DNA from 4 places in the Nocardioides sp. AE5 genome. Region 3 is predicted to be linked to each of the others. Evidence: predicted binding sites of a transcription regulator. Region 3 holds the regulator's gene; each other region holds the start of a gene.
What was found. Region 3 encodes LexA, which represses DNA repair genes until DNA is damaged. Its sites were predicted from a motif close to TCGAACANNTGTTCGA; they were not measured.

Region 1: the regulator LexA is predicted to act here: its motif matches at 2,059-2,074, upstream of ruvC (crossover junction endodeoxyribonuclease RuvC).
Region 2: the regulator LexA is predicted to act here: its motif matches at 2,387-2,402, upstream of Q9R27_RS04715 (SAV_6107 family HEPN domain-containing protein).
Region 4: the regulator LexA is predicted to act here: its motif matches at 2,637-2,652, upstream of Q9R27_RS14725 (DUF222 domain-containing protein).

Annotation. Positions count from the first base shown of each region.
Region 1 is NZ_JAUZVI010000003.1:1,011-5,190, reverse strand. Features, by position in the region: gene ruvB (Holliday junction branch migration DNA helicase RuvB) at 1-848, opposite strand, end outside; gene ruvA (Holliday junction branch migration protein RuvA) at 851-1,453, opposite strand; gene ruvC (crossover junction endodeoxyribonuclease RuvC) at 1,482-2,000, opposite strand; gene Q9R27_RS05785 (YebC/PmpR family DNA-binding transcriptional regulator) at 2,125-2,898, opposite strand; gene pdxT (pyridoxal 5'-phosphate synthase glutaminase subunit PdxT) at 2,910-3,506, opposite strand; gene Q9R27_RS05775 (nitronate monooxygenase) at 3,561-4,180, shown strand, end outside.
Region 2 is NZ_JAUZVI010000002.1:322,108-326,287, reverse strand. Features, by position in the region: gene Q9R27_RS04730 (DUF3488 and transglutaminase-like domain-containing protein) at 1-483, shown strand, start outside; gene Q9R27_RS04725 (DUF3040 domain-containing protein) at 500-928, opposite strand; gene Q9R27_RS04720 (methyltransferase) at 1,061-1,771, opposite strand; gene Q9R27_RS04715 (SAV_6107 family HEPN domain-containing protein) at 1,823-2,278, opposite strand; gene Q9R27_RS04710 (YbaK/EbsC family protein) at 2,470-2,949, shown strand; gene Q9R27_RS04705 (ArsC/Spx/MgsR family protein) at 2,954-3,313, shown strand; gene Q9R27_RS04700 (DUF4126 domain-containing protein) at 3,338-3,925, shown strand; gene Q9R27_RS04695 (NAD(P)/FAD-dependent oxidoreductase) at 3,957-4,180, shown strand, end outside.
Region 3 is NZ_JAUZVI010000001.1:627,881-632,060, reverse strand. Features, by position in the region: gene Q9R27_RS03025 (ABC transporter ATP-binding protein) at 1-1,305, shown strand, start outside; gene Q9R27_RS03020 (LysM peptidoglycan-binding domain-containing protein) at 1,662-2,009, shown strand; gene lexA (transcriptional repressor LexA) at 2,274-2,999, shown strand; gene Q9R27_RS03010 (ATP-dependent DNA helicase) at 3,234-4,180, opposite strand, start outside.
Region 4 is NZ_JAUZVI010000010.1:115,220-119,399, reverse strand. Features, by position in the region: gene Q9R27_RS14735 (class I adenylate-forming enzyme family protein) at 1-297, shown strand, start outside; gene Q9R27_RS14730 (ABC transporter substrate-binding protein) at 454-1,053, shown strand; gene Q9R27_RS14725 (DUF222 domain-containing protein) at 1,127-2,410, opposite strand; gene Q9R27_RS14720 (hypothetical protein) at 2,732-3,238, shown strand; gene Q9R27_RS14715 (FitA-like ribbon-helix-helix domain-containing protein) at 3,450-3,683, shown strand; gene Q9R27_RS14710 (nuclear transport factor 2 family protein) at 3,700-4,110, opposite strand; gene Q9R27_RS14705 (nuclear transport factor 2 family protein) at 4,107-4,180, opposite strand, start outside.

The sequences.
Region 1 (4,180 bases), on a different contig from region 3:
AGTACGTCGATCACCCCCCGGTCGAGGCGGTCCAGGCCGGAGGCATCCACCTCGTAGAGGTCGAGCGCCTTCTGGGCGACCTCGCGGGTGACGGTGCCGTCGGCGCGGACCTGGGCATAGTCACGGACCCGGCGCAGCAACCGGTTGGCGATCCGGGGGGTGCCGCGGGATCGGCCGGCGATCTCTGCGGATCCCTCCGGGGTCAGGTGTACGTCGAGGAGTCCGGCGCTGCGGTTGACGATCAGGTCCAGGTCCTCGGGCTCGTAGAACTCCAGGTGGGCGGTGAACCCGAACCGATCGCGCAGCGGGCCCGGCAGGAGGCCAGCGCGCGTGGTGGCGCCGACCAGCGTGAACGGCGGGATCTCCAGCGGGATCGCGGTGGCACCCGGCCCCTTGCCGATGATGACGTCGACGCGGAAGTCCTCCATCGCCATGTAGAGCATCTCCTCGGCCGCGCGCGACATCCGGTGGATCTCGTCGACGAAGAGCACGTCGCCCTCGTTGAGTCCGGAGATGATCGCGGCCAGATCACCGGCATGGGTGATGGCCGGGCCACTGGTCAGGCGCAACGGGGTGCCCATCTCGGCGGCGATGATCATGGCCAGGGTGGTCTTGCCGAGGCCGGGCGGACCGGAGAGCAGCACGTGGTCCGGCGTCCTGCCGCGGCCGCGGGCGGCCTCCAGGACCAGGCCGAGTTGTTCGCGCACGCGTTGCTGGCCGATCACCTCGTCGAGGCTCCGGGGCCGCAGGGCGGCCTCGATGGCCCGTTCGTCGCCGGCCGCGTCGGCGGCGGTGATCCGGGCGATCTCGGCCTCTTCTGCCTCGGTGAGCCGGTCCAGGTGGTCCATCCTCACGCCTTTCGCATGCTCTGCAGCGCGGCGCGGAGCAGGGCGCCGACGTCAGGCTGGTCCCCTGCGTCGGGGGCGACTGCCTCAACCGCCTTCTCGGCCTCCTTCGCCGACCATCCGAGCCCGACCAGGCCCTGGTGGACCTGCTCGCGCCAGCCCGTGGCCGGGGCCGATACGCCGCTGCGCGAGGCCGGGCGTCCGGTCGGTGCGCCGATCCGGTCCTTGAGTTCCAGGATGATCCGCTGGGCGCCCTTCTGGCCGATGCCGGGCACCTGGGTGAGCATCTTGGTGTCCTCCCCGGAGATGGCGTTGCGCAGGTCCTCCGGGCTGAGCACGGCCAGGGCTGCCTGGGCCAGCTTGGGGCCGACGCCGCTGGCGGTCTGCAGGAGTTCGAAGCAGGCCTTCTCGTCGTCGTCGAGGAACCCGAAGACGGTGAGCGAGTCCTCGCGGACCACCATCGAGGTGGGCAGCAGTGCCTCCTCGCCGGTGCGCAGGGTGGCGAGCGTGCCCGGCGTACACATGAGTTCCAGGCCGATGCCACCGACCTCGACGACGGCGCTGTTGAGGGTCACCCCGGCGACCTTGCCGCGGACGAATGCGATCACTGGGCGTGCTCCTTGCCTGTGGTGGTCCTCAACGCTTGCCTGCCTTGAGGAGGGCGGCCTCGATCCGCGACTGGGCTCCCCCGCGCCAGATGTGGGTGACGGCCAGGGCCAGTGCGTCAGCCGCGTCGGCGGGCTTGGGGGGTGCGGTGAGCCGGAGGATGCGGGTCACCATGGCGGTCACCTGGGCCTTGTCGGCGCGTCCGTTGCCCGAGACCGCGGCCTTGACCTCGCTCGGGGTGTGCAGTGCGACGGGGATGCCTCGGCGCGCGGCGCAGACCATGGCAATGCCGCTGGCCTGGGCGGTCCCCATCACGGTGCTGACGTCCGAGCGCGCGAAGACGCGCTCGATCGCAACGGCGTCGGGCTGGTACTCCTCGATCCAGGCATCGACGCCCTTCTCGATGGTGACCAGGCGGATCGGGACCGGCACGTCGGACGACGTACGCAGCACGTTGACGTCGACCATGGTGAGCGGTCGCCCGACCTCACCGTCGACCACACCCATGCCACAACGGGTCAGACCGGGGTCGATCCCGAGCACGCGCATTCCGCGCCACCTTCCCTTTCCGCAACCATCGCCGGCGGCCATGATGGCCACCCGGCGTCCGAACACCTGTTCGGACACACGCTAACAACCGGGTGCGACAGTGGGCGGCGCGACACGCGCGGGCTCAGTCCTCGGCGGCCTCGAGCTCGGCCATCACGTCCTCGGGGACGTCGATGTTGGAGAAGACGTTCTGCACGTCGTCGAGGTCCTCGAGTGCGTCGATCAACCTGAAGACCTTGGTCGCGGCCTCCGCATCGACGGGGATGTCGAGGCTGGCGACGAACTCCACCTCGGCGGAGTCATAGTCCAAGGAGGCCGACTGGAGCGCGGAACGGACCGCGACCACGTCGGTGGCCTCGGAGAGCACCCGCCACGCCTCGCCGTGGTCGGTGACGTCCTCGGCGCCGGCGTCGAGGGTGGCCTCGAGGACGTCGTCCTCCTCGATGGTCTTCTCGTCCTGGCTCTTGGGCACCAGCACGACGCCCTTGCGGGTGAAGAGGCGCGAGACCGAGCCGGGGTCGGCCAGGGTGCCGCCGTTGCGGGTCACCGCAGTGCGGACCTCCATGGCGGCACGGTTGCGGTTGTCGGTCAGGCACTCCACCAGGAGCGCGACGCCGGCCGAGCCGTAGACCTCGTACATGATCGTCTCGTAGTCGACGCCGCCACCTTCGAGACCACCACCGCGCTTGACCGCTGAGTCGATGTTCTTGTTGGGCACCGACTGCTTCTTCGCCTTCTGGATGGCGTCGAAGAGGGTGGGGTTTCCGCTTGGGTCAGGACCACCCATCTTGGCGGCGATCTCGATGTTCTTGATCAGCTTGGCAAAGAGCTTGCCGCGCTTGGCATCGATGACCGCCTTCTTGTGCTTCGTGGTTGCCCATTTGGAGTGGCCGGCCATTGGTCTCCTGTCTAAGACTGCTCGACGATGTCCACGAAGTAGCGATGGATCCGGTCGTCCCCACTCACTTCAGGGTGGAAGGACGTTGCCATCAGGTGGCCCTCGCGGACAGCGACGATCCTACCTGTTGCGGGGCCCTGCTCGACCCGGGCGAGCACCTCAACGCCCTCGCCTGCCCGGTCCACCCACGGCGCGCGGATGAAGACGGCGTGCACCGGGTCGGCGAATCCGTCGAATGCGACGGGTCCCTCGAAGGAGTCGACCTGACGCCCGAAGGCGTTGCGCCGCACCGTGATGTCGAGGCCGCCGAGCGTCTCCTGGTCGGCCGTGCCGTCGAGGACCTCGCCCGCCAGCATGATCATCCCGGCACAGGTGCCGAAGGTCGGCATCCCCTCGGCGATCCGCTCCCGGAGTGGCTCGAAGAGCTCGAAGGTGCGGGCCAGCTTGTACATCGTGGTCGATTCGCCGCCGGGGATGATCAGCCCATCGCAGCGGGCGAGCTCGGCGGGCCGACGTACGCCAATCGCCTCCGCGCCGAGGTTGGTCAGGGCGTGCAGGTGCTCGCGGACGTCGCCCTGGAGGGCGAAGACTCCAATGGTGGCAGGCATGGCGGGATCATCCCACCGGTGCCGTGGGGCGTTGCGGGTGCCTACCCTCGAACCATGTCGTTCCTCGATCGTCCCTGCCCGGTCATCTGCGCCCCGATGGCCGGGGCGTCCACGCCTGCACTGGCTGCGGCGGTGTCGTCGGCCGGCGGGCTGGGCTTCCTCGCAGCGGGGTATCTCTCCGCTGCTGCGATGGCCGACGAGGTGGCGGCGTACCGCGCGCTGTGCGATGCGCCCGTGGCGGTCAACCTGTTCACGCCGCAGGTCGACCGGACCCTCGAACTGGCGCCGTCGCTGGCGGCCTATCGCGCGACGCTGGAACCGGTTGCCGCGCGCCTGGGCACCACGCCGGGCGAGCCGGTCCACGACACGGATGCCTTCGAGGAGAAGGTTGCGTGGTTGGTGGCCAACCCGGTGGACGCGGTGTCGCTGACCTTTGGTTCGGTGCCTCCCGAGTCGGTGGCGGCGTTGCAGGCGGTGGGCACGCGGATCGGTTTCACCGTCACCTCGGCACACGAGGCGCAACAGGCCGCGGGGCTGGGCGCCGACTTCCTCATTGCGCAGGGCTTCGAGGCAGGTGGCCACCGTGGCCCCTGGAACGTCTCGGATGTGCCCAACACGCTCACGGCAGTCGAGGTAACGCGTGCGGTGGCCTCGGCGACGGGTCTGCCGGTCAT
Region 2 (4,180 bases), on a different contig from region 3:
GCCCTGCTGCTCGCACCTCGCCTGCTGCGCCGCGGTCGCACTGCCCGGCGCTGGAACGGCGACCTGCCCCCCATTGAGGCGGCATGGTCCGAGTTGCGTGACGTGTGCCTGGACCTGGGTCGGGGCTGGCCCGCGGGCAAGTCGCCGCGCGCCACCGGAGCCGCCGTGACCCGGTGGTTCGGCCCGCCCGAGCAGGACCGGACGGTGCGACTCCCCCAGACCGGTCCCCAGATCAATCCCGAAGCGACGGCGGCCATCCGGCGACTGGTCGTCGCACTGGAGGCGCACCGCTATGCGGCCCGCCCCGATCAGGACGAGGTGAGCGTGCTGCGCAGCGACGTCGCCCTCTGCACACAGGCACTGGAGAACGGCGTCAGTCGCGACACCCGGATCCGCGCGACCTGGACCCCGCGCTCACTGCTGCGTCGCGACGTACCGCTGGACGACAAGGACGAACCCCTGGTCGGGGACCACGCGGACTGACCGGGAGGCTCCCGCTTCAGAAGCCGCCGTCGTCACGCCGGCGACGCCAGCGCTCTTCCATCCGCTCCATGAACGGAGTGGACGAGCGCGGCTTGCGGGTGCGGTGGGCACGACCCCCGTCAATGACACCGAAGCCGTCGCGTCCGCTGGGACGCGCCTCGGCGCTGGGCGCGGCGTTTCCGCCGCGGAGGGCGGCCAGTCCATAGGTGGCAGCGGCCAGCATCACGATGAAGCCGATGATGCCGAGCGGGATCACCGCAAAGATCGCGCCTGACATGAGCAGGGCGATGCCGACGATGAAGACCGCACCGGAGGCGACGGCCTTACGGCGTGCGGCCTGCCGCGACGTGGTCCCGCGCAGCGCCGAGGCGAACTTGGGGTCCTCCTCGGAGAGGGCGCGCTCCATCTGCTCGAGCAGACGCAATTCTTCTTCCGAGAGCGGCACGGTTTCCTCCCCTGCGCGGTGCGTGGATGTGGTCCTTCATGGCCAAGTCTAGGCAGCCCCACGCAAAGGTGGTACCTCCCGGGCGAAATTGACCACTGCACGAACACACACGACGTTCATGCCGCGCCGGATTCAGCGCGTGGCGAGCACGTGCACCTGGGTGGCCAGGGGCAGGTATTCACTCCGGGTGGCCACGGCGCGCTCCAGGTCCAGCAGTGCCTGGGTGGCGCCGGGTTCGAGGTCGAGCAACGATCCGGGAACGAGGTCGGCGAAGACCCGGATGCCATGGATCGAGGTCACCCGGAGGCCGGCACCGTCCAGCAGGCCGGTGATCTCGTCACTGGTGAAGCGGTGCCCGGAGCGGCCCACTGCAGCCCCGTCGAGGATCTCGCGGGCCTGGCCGAAGTGGCCGGCAATGGCGCGGGCCACCACGGCCGCGTGGCGCTGGTTGGCCAGGACGCTGAGGGTGCCTCCCGGGCGGAGCACCTGGGCAAGTGTGGCGAGGGCGGATGCAGGGTCGTCGACGACCTCCAGCACCCCATGGCACAGCACCACGTCGACGCTCTCCGGGCCGACTGCTTCGAGCAGGGTCGAGATGTCTCCCTGCTGCCCGGTGACGCGGTCGGCGACATCACCTTCCTGGGCCCGTCGGCTGAGCGCGGCCAGTGCGTCCGGGCTGGGGTCGATGACACGGACCCGATGACCGAGTTCAGCCACCCGGACCGCGAAGCCTCCGGTGCCGCCCCCGATGTCGAGGACGTCACTGTCGGACCCGAGGATCCCCTGCAGCGACTCCCACACGATCGACGTCCGGGCGGCTCCCCTGCGTTCACTGGCTGACATGCCGTCAACACTAGACGAATCGCCACTGGACGAGTCGCCGCACGGAGCAGGTCAGGCGCTGAGCCCGGGGCGCCAGGGCAATTGCTGCTCGAAGGGCACGTGGGCTGCCAGGCCGAGGTGCTGCTCGACGATCGCCAGAAAGCGATCGGCTTCACGGACCAGGTCGTCGGCTTCACGCTCGGTCACGGCGCGACTCGATCCTGCCTCCGCCGCGGCCCGCTTGCTGGCGCCGGCTGCAAAGAACCCCGCCCACTCGGCAAGGTCCGGCGCCAGGTCGGCGAGCAGGACCCAGGCGTTCCGTTGCGGCCGGCGGCGCTTGCCTGCGGCCACCGGGACCGACCGGGCTGCGATCAGGGCGGCCGCTGCCCGCAGTGCCGCCACATGGGCGCAGGCATAACGGGTCGGGACCTCGGTGGTCGTGATGGCCTCGCGCAACGACTCCGCCGCTCGCTCAAGGTAGGAGTGGGTGGTCGCGGGAAGGCAGTACGGGTTGGGGGCCATGGTCATCGTCGTCTCCTTGGGTTCCTTGTCGCGCGTCTGCCCCGAGGTCACCACCCACCCCCGACAGTTGCTCCCGGCGGGGGCGGGGGTCGAGGGCGCCCCGCCGGGAGCAGTTCGAACACACGTTCGAACAAGTCCAAGGTATACCTCCTGCGCCCGCCGCTCAACCCCTTCTTCTCCCGGACTAGTCTCGGGACATGTCCGAACACCCCTCGATCGCGAGGTTCCGCCACGCCCTGGCCGAAAAGGGTGGACGCGGCGAGATCGTCGTGCTCCCCGACTCCGTGCACACAGCCGCCCTGGCCGCCGAGGCCTTGGGCTGCGAGGTGGGCGCGATCGCCAACAGCCTGCTCTTCAATGCCTCCGACACCCCTGTCCTGATCCTGACCAGCGGCGCCCATCGGGTCGACACGGCCGCCGTTGAGCAGAGGCTCGGCACCGCCCTGCCCGGCCCGCTGCGGCGTGCCAAGCCCGACTTCGTCAAGGCCGCCACCGGTCAGGTGATCGGCGGCGTCTCCCCGATCGCGCACCCCACCCCGATCACGACGTACGTCGACGGCTGGCTGCGCCGCCATGACACCATCTGGGCTGCCGCCGGCCATCCGGCCGCGGTCTTCAGCACGACGTACGACGAGCTGGTCACCATGACCGGCGCAACCGAGATCGAGGTGGATTGAGGACATGGAGATCTGGATCAACCCGGCCTGTTCCAAGTGCCGCACTGCCGTCGGGGCCCTCGACGAGGCCGGCGCGGAGTACACCCAGCGGCGCTACCTGGACGCCCCTCCCACGGTGGCCGAGATCGAGGACGTGCTCGCCCGCCTGGACCTGGAACCGTGGCACATCGTCCGGATGAACGAGCCGATCGCCCGCGAGATCAACCTCAAGCAGGTGCCCAAGGACGCCGAGCACCGTGCGGACTGGATCAAGGCACTGGCCGAGCACCCGAAGTTGATCCAGCGCCCGATCATCACGCTCGACGACGGCACCGCGGTCATCGCCCGCGACGAGGAGACCCTGGCCCGGGTCACCGGGGCCTGAGCCGGCCCGTGCCGGGAACACGACATGGAATCACTCGCCCTGGTCTTCTCCAGCGGCTGGGCAAGCGGCGTCAATGCCTATCTGGTGGTCCTGGTCCTGGGGCTGAGTGACCGCTTCGGCAACTTCACCGAAGTGCCCGACGTGCTCGGGCGTTGGGACGTCTTGGGCGTGGCGGCGTTGCTCTACTGCATGGAGTTCGTGGCCGACAAGATTCCCTTGGTCGACTCCGCCTGGGACATCATCTCCACCGCGATCCGGCCCATCGCCGGCGCCGTGGTCGGCATCATGCTCGCTGGCGATGCCGACTCCCTCAATGCAGCCGTGGGCGGTGTCGTCGGCGGCGGCTCCGCCCTGGCCTCGCACCTGGTCAAGACCGGGGGGCGCATGGCGATCAACACCTCACCCGAACCTGCCAGCAACATCTTCGCCAGCCTGGTCGAGGACGCGGCAGTGATCGGTGTGGTCTGGTTCGCCATCGAGCATCCGATCGCCGCGGCCTGCCTCGCAGCCGCCTTCCTGCTGATCGGAATGGTCGTGCTCGCCTACGTCGCGCGGCTGGTCCGCCGGTTCTGGCAACGGCGTCGGCAACGGCGCCGTGCGGCCCTCCCCTGAACCACGGATGGTGACCACTAGTCTTCGGCGCATGACGCGAACAGTGGTGATCGGTGGCGGCTTCGGTGGCATGGCCACGGCTGCCCGGCTGGCCAAGCTCGGCCACGAGGTCACCCTCCTCGAGGCACGCGAAAGCCTCGGTGGCGCGCTGGGCACGGTCTCCGCCGAGGGCTTCACCTGGGACGCCGGCCCCTCCACCACCTTGTTGCCGGGCGTCGTACGTGACCTCTTCCGCAAGTCCGGACGACCGCTCGA
Region 3 (4,180 bases):
ACCCTGATCACCTCACTGGTCCTGGTCGCCTTCACCAGTGCCGGGATCTTCGCGCTGGACTGGCGCCTGGGCCTGGCCGGGATCGTGGCGTTGCCGCTCTATGCGCTGGCCCTGCGCTGGTACATGCCGCGCTCGGGCCCCTACTACGCCGCCGAGCGGGTCGCCCAGGGTGAGCGTGCCCAGGCGATGGTGAGCGGTCTGCAGGGAGCGCCGACGGTGCGTGCCTATGGCCTCTCGGCCGACCAGGTCACCACCATCGAGCACCGCTCCGCAGAGGCGAAGGACATCAGCATCACCGTCTTCCGGTTGCTGACCCGGTTCACCTCGCGGGCCAACCGCGCCGAACTGATCGGGATGCTGTCGTTGCTGACGACCGGGTTCCTGCTGGTGCGCGCCGATGCCGCGACAGTGGGCGCAGTGACCGCTGCCGCGCTGTATTTCCACCGCCTCTTCAACCCGCTCGGGGCGCTGCTCTTCATCTTCGACCAGATCCAGTCCACCGGTGCCTCGCTGGCGCGGCTGGCCGGGGTCGCACGGATGCCCGTGGAACCCGAGCCGCCCGGCACCCTGCCCGCCGGGGCCGGTCCGTTGGTCCTCAACCATGTGGACCACTCCTATGTGGCCGGGCGCCCGGTGCTCTCCGGCATCGACCTGGTGATCCGCCCCGGGGAACGGGTCGCCCTGGTCGGGGCGACCGGGGCCGGCAAGACGACCCTGGGCGCGATCGCTGCCGGCGTACTCCCGGCGACGACCGGATCGGTCACCCTGGCCGGCGTCGACCTGGCCGAACTCCCCGAGTCGCTGCTGCGCTCGCGGGTCGCCCTGATCAGCCAGGACTTCCACGTCTTCTCCGGCACGTTGCGCGAGTCGTTGACGCTGGTCAATGCCGACGCCACCGAGGCCGACCTGGCTGCGGCACTGGACCTGGTCCATGCGCGCGGCTGGATCTCGGCGCTGCCCGAGGGCCTGGAGACCGTCGTCGGCGCCGGCGCCCACGCCCTGACCCCGGCCCAGGCGCAGCAGATCGCCCTGGCTCGGATCGCGCTGGCCGACCCCTGGTTCGTGGTGATGGACGAAGCGACCGCGGAGGCCGGTTCCGCCGGCGCCCGCGAGCTCGAGGCGGCCGCGCTCGCGGTGACCGCGGGGCGTGGCGCACTCGTCGTCGCCCACCGACTCACCCAGTCCGCCACGGCCGACCGGGTCCTGGTCCTCCACGAAGGCGTGGTCGTCGAGGAAGGCAGCCACGACGAGTTGCTCGCTGCGGGTGGGCGGTACGCCGAACTCTGGGCTGCCTGGTCGGCCTGAGGCTGGGCGCGGGCTGGCGCTTTCGGTATCGGCGGGCGGCGGCACATTCGGGCAGCGCGCGACCGACGCTTTCGGTGCACATGCACCGAATCGGCCCTTGAACTGCGGTTTTCGGGGCCGTTCCGGTGCATGTGCACCCGATCGGCCTGGGCGGTGGGCTGACCAGGTGCCACGCACGACACGCCCATCGAACAAATGTTCGCGCGTTCTCTTGATTTGTTCGAACACATGCTCTAGCTTCGTACACGTGTTCGATCGAACATCTGATCGAAATCCTCCGAACTGAAGCAAGTGTCGGGGGGTGCCGAGAGGCTTTCATCGAACACCGACCACCCACTTCCCCCGGAGGTCTCCCGATGAGCACCATGACCCTCTCCCCCGCACCCGCACTGCCCAGCATGGGTTCCAGCCAGCTTCGCCTGACCCGGCGTGGACGACTGGTGATCTTCACCCTCGCCCTCATGGTCGTGCTGGCCACCGTGCTCTTCCTGGGCGCGGCTTCGATGGCGACGAATGAGGCAGGCGTCGAACAGGAGACGGAGATCGTCATGGTCGGCTATGGCGAGACCCTCTGGGACATCGCCGGCGGCCTCGCCGCCAGCGGCGAGACCCGTGACATGGTCGAGCGGATCAAGGACCTGAATGGCCTCGACTCCTCGATGGTCATGGCCGGTCAGGAGATCCACGTGCCCGTGGTCGACTGACCACACCGGCACCACAAGCATCTGCGGGTCGCCTCGACCCCGGCCCGCAGATGGGGAAGACGAGGGGCGGAATCATCACCTGGTTCCGCCCCTCTTCATTTGCCCGCCGCCGGATCCGGCGTACGCCGAACCACGGCGGATCCGGGGTCGATCAACAGCCGGAACCACGTCCGCGACACGTTCGAACAGGTGTTTGAAACACCCCCACTGTTGTGACTACGTTGGACTCATCAGCACGCACACTCGTCGGAAGGCACCAGGGGCATGGCAAGCAAAGGCTCGAACTCGAACGTCACCTCGCTGCCGGACGGCCCCGCGGACGCCTCCGGCCTGACGCCGCGACAGCGTCGGATCCTCAACGCCCTGCGCGACTCCATCGAGACCCGCGGCTACCCGCCGAGCATCCGCGAGATCGGCGAGACGGTCGGCCTGACGAGTTCGTCGTCGGTCGCACACCAGTTGAAGACGCTCGAGGCGAAGGGGTTCCTCAAGCGCGACCCCAACCGCCCCCGCGCGATCCAGGTCTTCCTGCCCGAAGCCAGTGCCGCCCCGAGCGCCATCGGCAGCGCGGCCGAGGTCGACTATGACGAGACCGGCATCGGCGACGCCGTACCGCAGGCCACCTACGTGCCCGTGGTCGGCCGGATCGCAGCCGGCGGGCCAATCCTGGCCGAGGAGCGCGTCGAGGAAATCTTCCCGCTGCCCAAGACCCTGGTCGGTGACGGCACGCTCTTCCTGCTCGAGGTCTCCGGTGACTCAATGATCGACGCCGCGATCTGCAACGGCGACTACGTCGTGGTCCGCCAGGAGCAGACCGCACGCAACGGCGAGATCGTGGCCGCCCTGATCGACGGCGAGGCCACCGTGAAGACGCTGATGCGCAAGGACGGCCAGGTCTGGCTGATGCCGCACAACGAGGCGTACGACCCGATCGACGGCACCCACGCCTCGATCCTCGGCATCGTCACCGCGGTGCTGCGCAAGGTCTGAGCCGGGACACTCACCGCCCCCTCCCCTCGCCGAGTCGGCACGAGTTGACACCACTCGGTCCGATCGGGCCGAGAGGCGTTTCCGCGCACATGCACCCGAACGGCCCCCACGCGCCCGGATCGCGGGCCCATCCCGCGCACATGCACCCGAACGGCCCCGGCGGACCCGGATCGCGGGCTGCTCCGGCGCACATGCACCCGAACGGCCCCCGCGGCCCCGACGGCCCGGGCGAACTCAGCCGGCTGCGAGCCGCTTCAACGCACCCCGCGCGACGGCGGGGTCGGTGGTGGTCCACATCGGAGGCAGGCTCGCCTTCAGGAAGGAGCCGTACCGCGCGGTGACCAGGCGCGGGTCGAGCACCGCGACCACACCACGGTCGGTGTGCGTGCGGATCAGCCGACCCGCGCCCTGGGCCAGCAACAGCGCGGCGTGTGTCGCGGCCACCTGCATGAAGCCATTGCCCCCGGACTGGTCGGCTGCCTTCTGCCGCGCCGACATCAGCGGGTCGTCCGGTCGGGGGAACGGGATCCGATCGATCAGCACCAGTTGGCAGGTGTCACCCGGCACGTCCAGGCCTTGCCACAGGCTCAGCGTGCCGAAGAGGATCGTGTGCGGGTCGTCGACGAACTGCTTCTGCAACTCGGCCAGTTGCGCGTCACCCTGCGCGAGGGTGGTCAGGTGCGGCAGTCGCTGGCGGACCTCCTCGGCCGCGGCCTCTGCTGCACGACGCGAGGAGAAGAGCCCCAGGGTCCGTCCGTCGGCGGCATCGACCAGGTCGACGATCTCGTCCAGTTGCGGCTTGCCCAGGCCGTCGCGGCCAGGGGTGGGGAGGTGCTTGGCGACGTACAGGATCGACTGCTTGGGATAGTCGAAGGGCGAGCCGACATCGATGCCGCGCCACGGCTGCACCTCGTCGCCCTCCGTCGCCAGTTCCTCGCCACCGGCCAGAACCCGTTCACTCGGCTTGAGGCCGACCGAGGTGGCCACGTTGGTGAAGTCGCCGCCGAGCATCAGGGTCGCCGAGGTAAAGACCACGGTCTTGTCGGCCAGCAACTTGTCGCGCATCGGCCCCCACACCTGCAACGGCGCGACGCACAGCTGCGGACCACCGTGACGGGTCTCGCGGTCGTTGCGCCAAAGCACGTCACTGGCCAGGTCGGAGGCCATCCGCTCGGAGGTGT
Region 4 (4,180 bases), on a different contig from region 3:
GATCTGATCCTGCGCGGTGCCGAGAACGTCTATCCGAGCGAGGTGGAGAACCAGATCGCCGCCCACCCGGACGTGATGGAGTGCATCGTGCTCGGCACGCCCGACGCGGACCTGGGTCAGGCCGTTGCCGCGGTGGTCGTGGTCCGCGAGGGCAGCGACGTCGACGAGCATGCGTTGCGCGCGCACCTCGAGCCGCGGCTGGCGCGCTACAAGACCCCGACCCGGTGGGTGATCACCACCGACCCGCTGCCGCGCAACGCCACCGGCAAGGTGAACCGGCGCGAGGTCACCGTCTGACGGTGGGGCGACGGCGTACGACGCGGACCAGCTGGATCGTGCGTGCCAGCCGGGTCAGTGCGCGCCAGCGTTGATCAGCGCGGACCAGCCGGATCAGCGCGCGCCGCTCCACCCCGGGAACATCGCCCGGCTGACCTGGCGGGCAGCCCGGGCCACGTGCGGGGCGAGCGCATCGAGGCGCAGGTGTTTGCCACCTGGCACACCGACGTCGAGCCGCTGCCCTTCGACCCCGACCGCGCCCGGGAACTGCTGGACGAGGCCAAGGCCGACGGGTACGACGGCAAGATCACCTGGCTCGACGGTTCCGACCCGGCATCGCGCGCCACCGCCCAGGCCGCCAAGGGATTCCTGGAGGCCGTCGGCTTCGAGGTCGACCTGGACCTGGTCGCCAACGTCCAGGAGCAGATCGTCAAGGTCGCCGTCGATCGCAGCCATGACGTTGCCGGTTGGGGCATCAGTTGGCGCGAGGCCGGCCCCTATGGCCGGATGTTCGCCACGCTGCACAGCCAGGGCAACCTGTCGGCCGGCATGCCCACCTCGCCCGAGATGGATGCGCTCTTCGACGAGTTCCAGGGCGCGGAGAGCGAGGAGGACCAGCGCGAGGTGATGGGTCGGATCCAGGCGCAGTGGAACGAGCAGGTCCCGGCGCTGATCCTCAGCCCGACCTTCGAATACCTGCTCTGGTCCGAGGACCTCCACGGCGTCGTGGAGAGCACCAACTCGATGGTGCTGCTGCACGAGGCATGGATCGGCTGATCAGGCTCCGTCCACTGATCGGCCCTGGGTTGAGCGCGGGCGTGAGGTCACTGCGGTGGCCTCACGCCCGCAGCTAATTTCGCCGGTGGAAGGTGATCATCCCGTTGCCCGCCGACCTGCTCCGATAGCGCGGATCGTGCATCAGTCGGTGATGGTGCGGGCAGAGCAACCGTCCGTTGGTGAGGTCCGTCGCGCCCCCGCGGGACCACTCGATGTCGTGGTGGGCGTGGCAGACCCGCGAGGGCATGCCGCACCCCTCGGCCGTGCAACCCTTGTCGCGCAGCGCGAGTGCCCGGAACTGGGCGGTGCTGAAGAGGCGTCGGGTCCGACCCAGGTCGAGCACCTCGCTCGAGCCATCCAGGACCGCGGGCAGGATGCCGGACCTGCAGGCGAGGCGGCGAGCCTCGGCTGCGCTGATCCGGGTGCCGTCCTCGAGTGAGGCAACCCCGAGTTCCTTGCGCAACTGGGACAGGTCGATGGTGACGTTGAGGGCGACCGTGCTGCCGGCGTGGCTGGGCAGTCGGTCTGCGGGGAACGATTCGATGAGCTCCATGAAGGCGTGCCCCATCCGCTCCGGCGTGATCGCCGGTCCGCTGCGGCGATCGCTGTGCTGGCCGGTTGCTGCGCCGTCCTGGTGACCGGCGTCCGTGGGTTCCGGGTCGTCGCGCCGGGGATCGGCGAGGGCCAGGATCTGCTGGCGGAGGAGTTCGCCGTGGAGGGCCGGGATGTTGAACCTTCCCCACACACGGCCCTTGCCATCGTTGGTGAGGGTGATCCGGGCGGTGGCGTTGGCGTGCCGCTCTTCGCGCTCCAGGCGCTTGCCTTCCTCCTCCTCGAAGCGGTCGGGGTCGATCACCTCGAGGATCCGCTTGCCGAGGATGCGGAGTGCACGGGCATCGTGCTCGCGGGCACAGGAGAGGAGGTGGTCGCGCGCCTTGGTCCGGGTCCCGGGGTCGAGATCGTCGGGCAGGTCCTCGACGGTCTCGATGATGACCTGGGCCTGATCTGTCCGCAGTTCTCCGTCGAGCAGTGCGGTGGCGACCACGGCGTACGTCGGGTGGGCGAGGTGGTGGCCGAACCGGAGGCGCCGGCCCGCGTCGCCGCGGGTGAGGTTCGCGCGACGGGCCCACCAGTGTGCCGTGTGCCGGGACCCGTCGCTGTCCCCGAGGCGCCGCTGATCGGCAGCAGCGGCGATCCGTGCAGTGGCCACGGAGAGGCGGTCGGTCAGGGCAGTGCACTGGTCGAGGAGGTGCGTGATCTCGTCGTCGGCCAGGGGTGGGAGCGAGAGGTCGGCGAGTTCGGCCAGGTCGCTGTCGAGGCGCTCGAGCACGCGATGCGTGTGGGGGAGCGTGGTCATCGGGCCGAGGCCTCCTCTCAAGCGGTCGACCCCGGGGCAGGGTCGCGCGTTGGTTGGATGCCCCTGGGGCCCAGGTCGCCGGCTGCGTTGGGAATGGCCAGAGGGGAATGCACCCGCCGCGATCCGTGGAGCTGGAGTGCAACGGGCCCGACGCCGAAACCCACCGCTGGCGGGCGACACCTCTGGGAAGTGCCGGGTCCGTATCCCTGAGCGCCGGGATATTGGATCGAACTTGTGTTCGATTCTAGTGGGTCGATGTCGTGGTCACAAGGCTTTCGGGCATCCAGTTCTGGCGCATCTGTATGGCGGTAGGTCTTGGGCATGAACCCGAAGCGATCGCCCCTGGCCGGGCTCCTGATCGCTGCGTTCGTGTTGGTCGGATGCAGCAAGGGCGACGGGCGCGACGGCCCGATCTCCGCCGAGGCGGTCGCGGTGATCATGCTCGACCACCTCGACGTACTGCCCAACTACACCCTCGGCGGACAGAACGCGGAGCACGCCGAGCGCGTGGGGGCGGTGTTCCGGGTGCACGGCGAGACCTGGAATGACGGTGAGGTCCTCTCCCTCGACGTGGATCGCCCCGACGCCGACGCCGTGGACTGCGCTGCCCTTGCTTCGGCGGCAGGGTGCGAGGTCACCGAGGACGGATCGCTGCTGATCGCCTGGTTCGATCCGGAGCCCCTCGGCAACGGACTGGTCCGCATCGTCGACCTGCGGGACGACGCACGCGTCGAGCTTGCCTACAGCGCCGTCCGCCCCGCGGGCGATCCGCGTGGAGCAGGAACTGGGCATTCCCTGGGAAACCTTGATGGACCTGGCCACGGATGATCGGCTGGGCCCGACCACCACGGCCGAGGTGTTGCGCGAGGCCGTCGAGTTCGAGTGGTCCGAGCCGCCGGTCTATGACGACGAATGATGCGGATGCGCTGATGTGATCATCGGGTGAATTCCTTGTCAGCAGGTGACTGGAAGTCCACCCCGTTGTCGGGTGCCATCGCGGGCGAGCGAAAATCATGCAGGGCAGCGATACCCTGCTTGTGTGGCAACTGTGCTGATCCGCAACCTCGATGACGCTGCCTACGCAGTCCTGCGTGAACGGGCCGCGGCATCGGGGCGCTCGTTGCAGGAGTACCTCCGCATCAATCTTGAGCGGATGGCCGTCGAGCCGACCGTTGAGGGGGCCATCCAGCCAGCCAAGGTCGATATCCCGAGGCAAGCAGCGCTGACGATGGACGACATCGTGGAGACCCAGCGCGCGGGGCGCGCGCGTTGATCCTCCTGGCCTGGCCTCAGGGGCGCAGGACCGCGAAGTCACCGAGCATGATCTCCATGGTGAAGCGCCGGTAGGAGAGCTTCCAGCCCTCGGGCGTGCGCACCCACCGGTCGTCGTACTCACCCATGCATTCGAAGAACTTGCCCTCCATCTCACCGGCTCCGGCGTGGTAGACCCGGGCATAGGTGAGCGAGTGGGCGGTGTCACCGTCGATGGTGACCCGGTGGTTGCCGAGCAGGTGCTGGCTGGGGCCGCAGCCCCCCAGGTGGTCCCGGGTCTGGGCTGCGATCGCCGCCGCGCCGTCCGTGCCGTAGCCGTGGGCGTCGGGCAGGAACGCTGCCTCCAGCGCAGTGAAGTCACGCTGGTCGAGCATCGCGGCCACGTGCGCCAGTTGTTCGATGATCTGGGTGCGGTCGTCGGTGCTCACGGTGCTGTTCCCTCCGGTGCCTGTGCGGGTTGGCCCATGGCGCCGCGGCGCAACAACTCGGGTGCCTCGG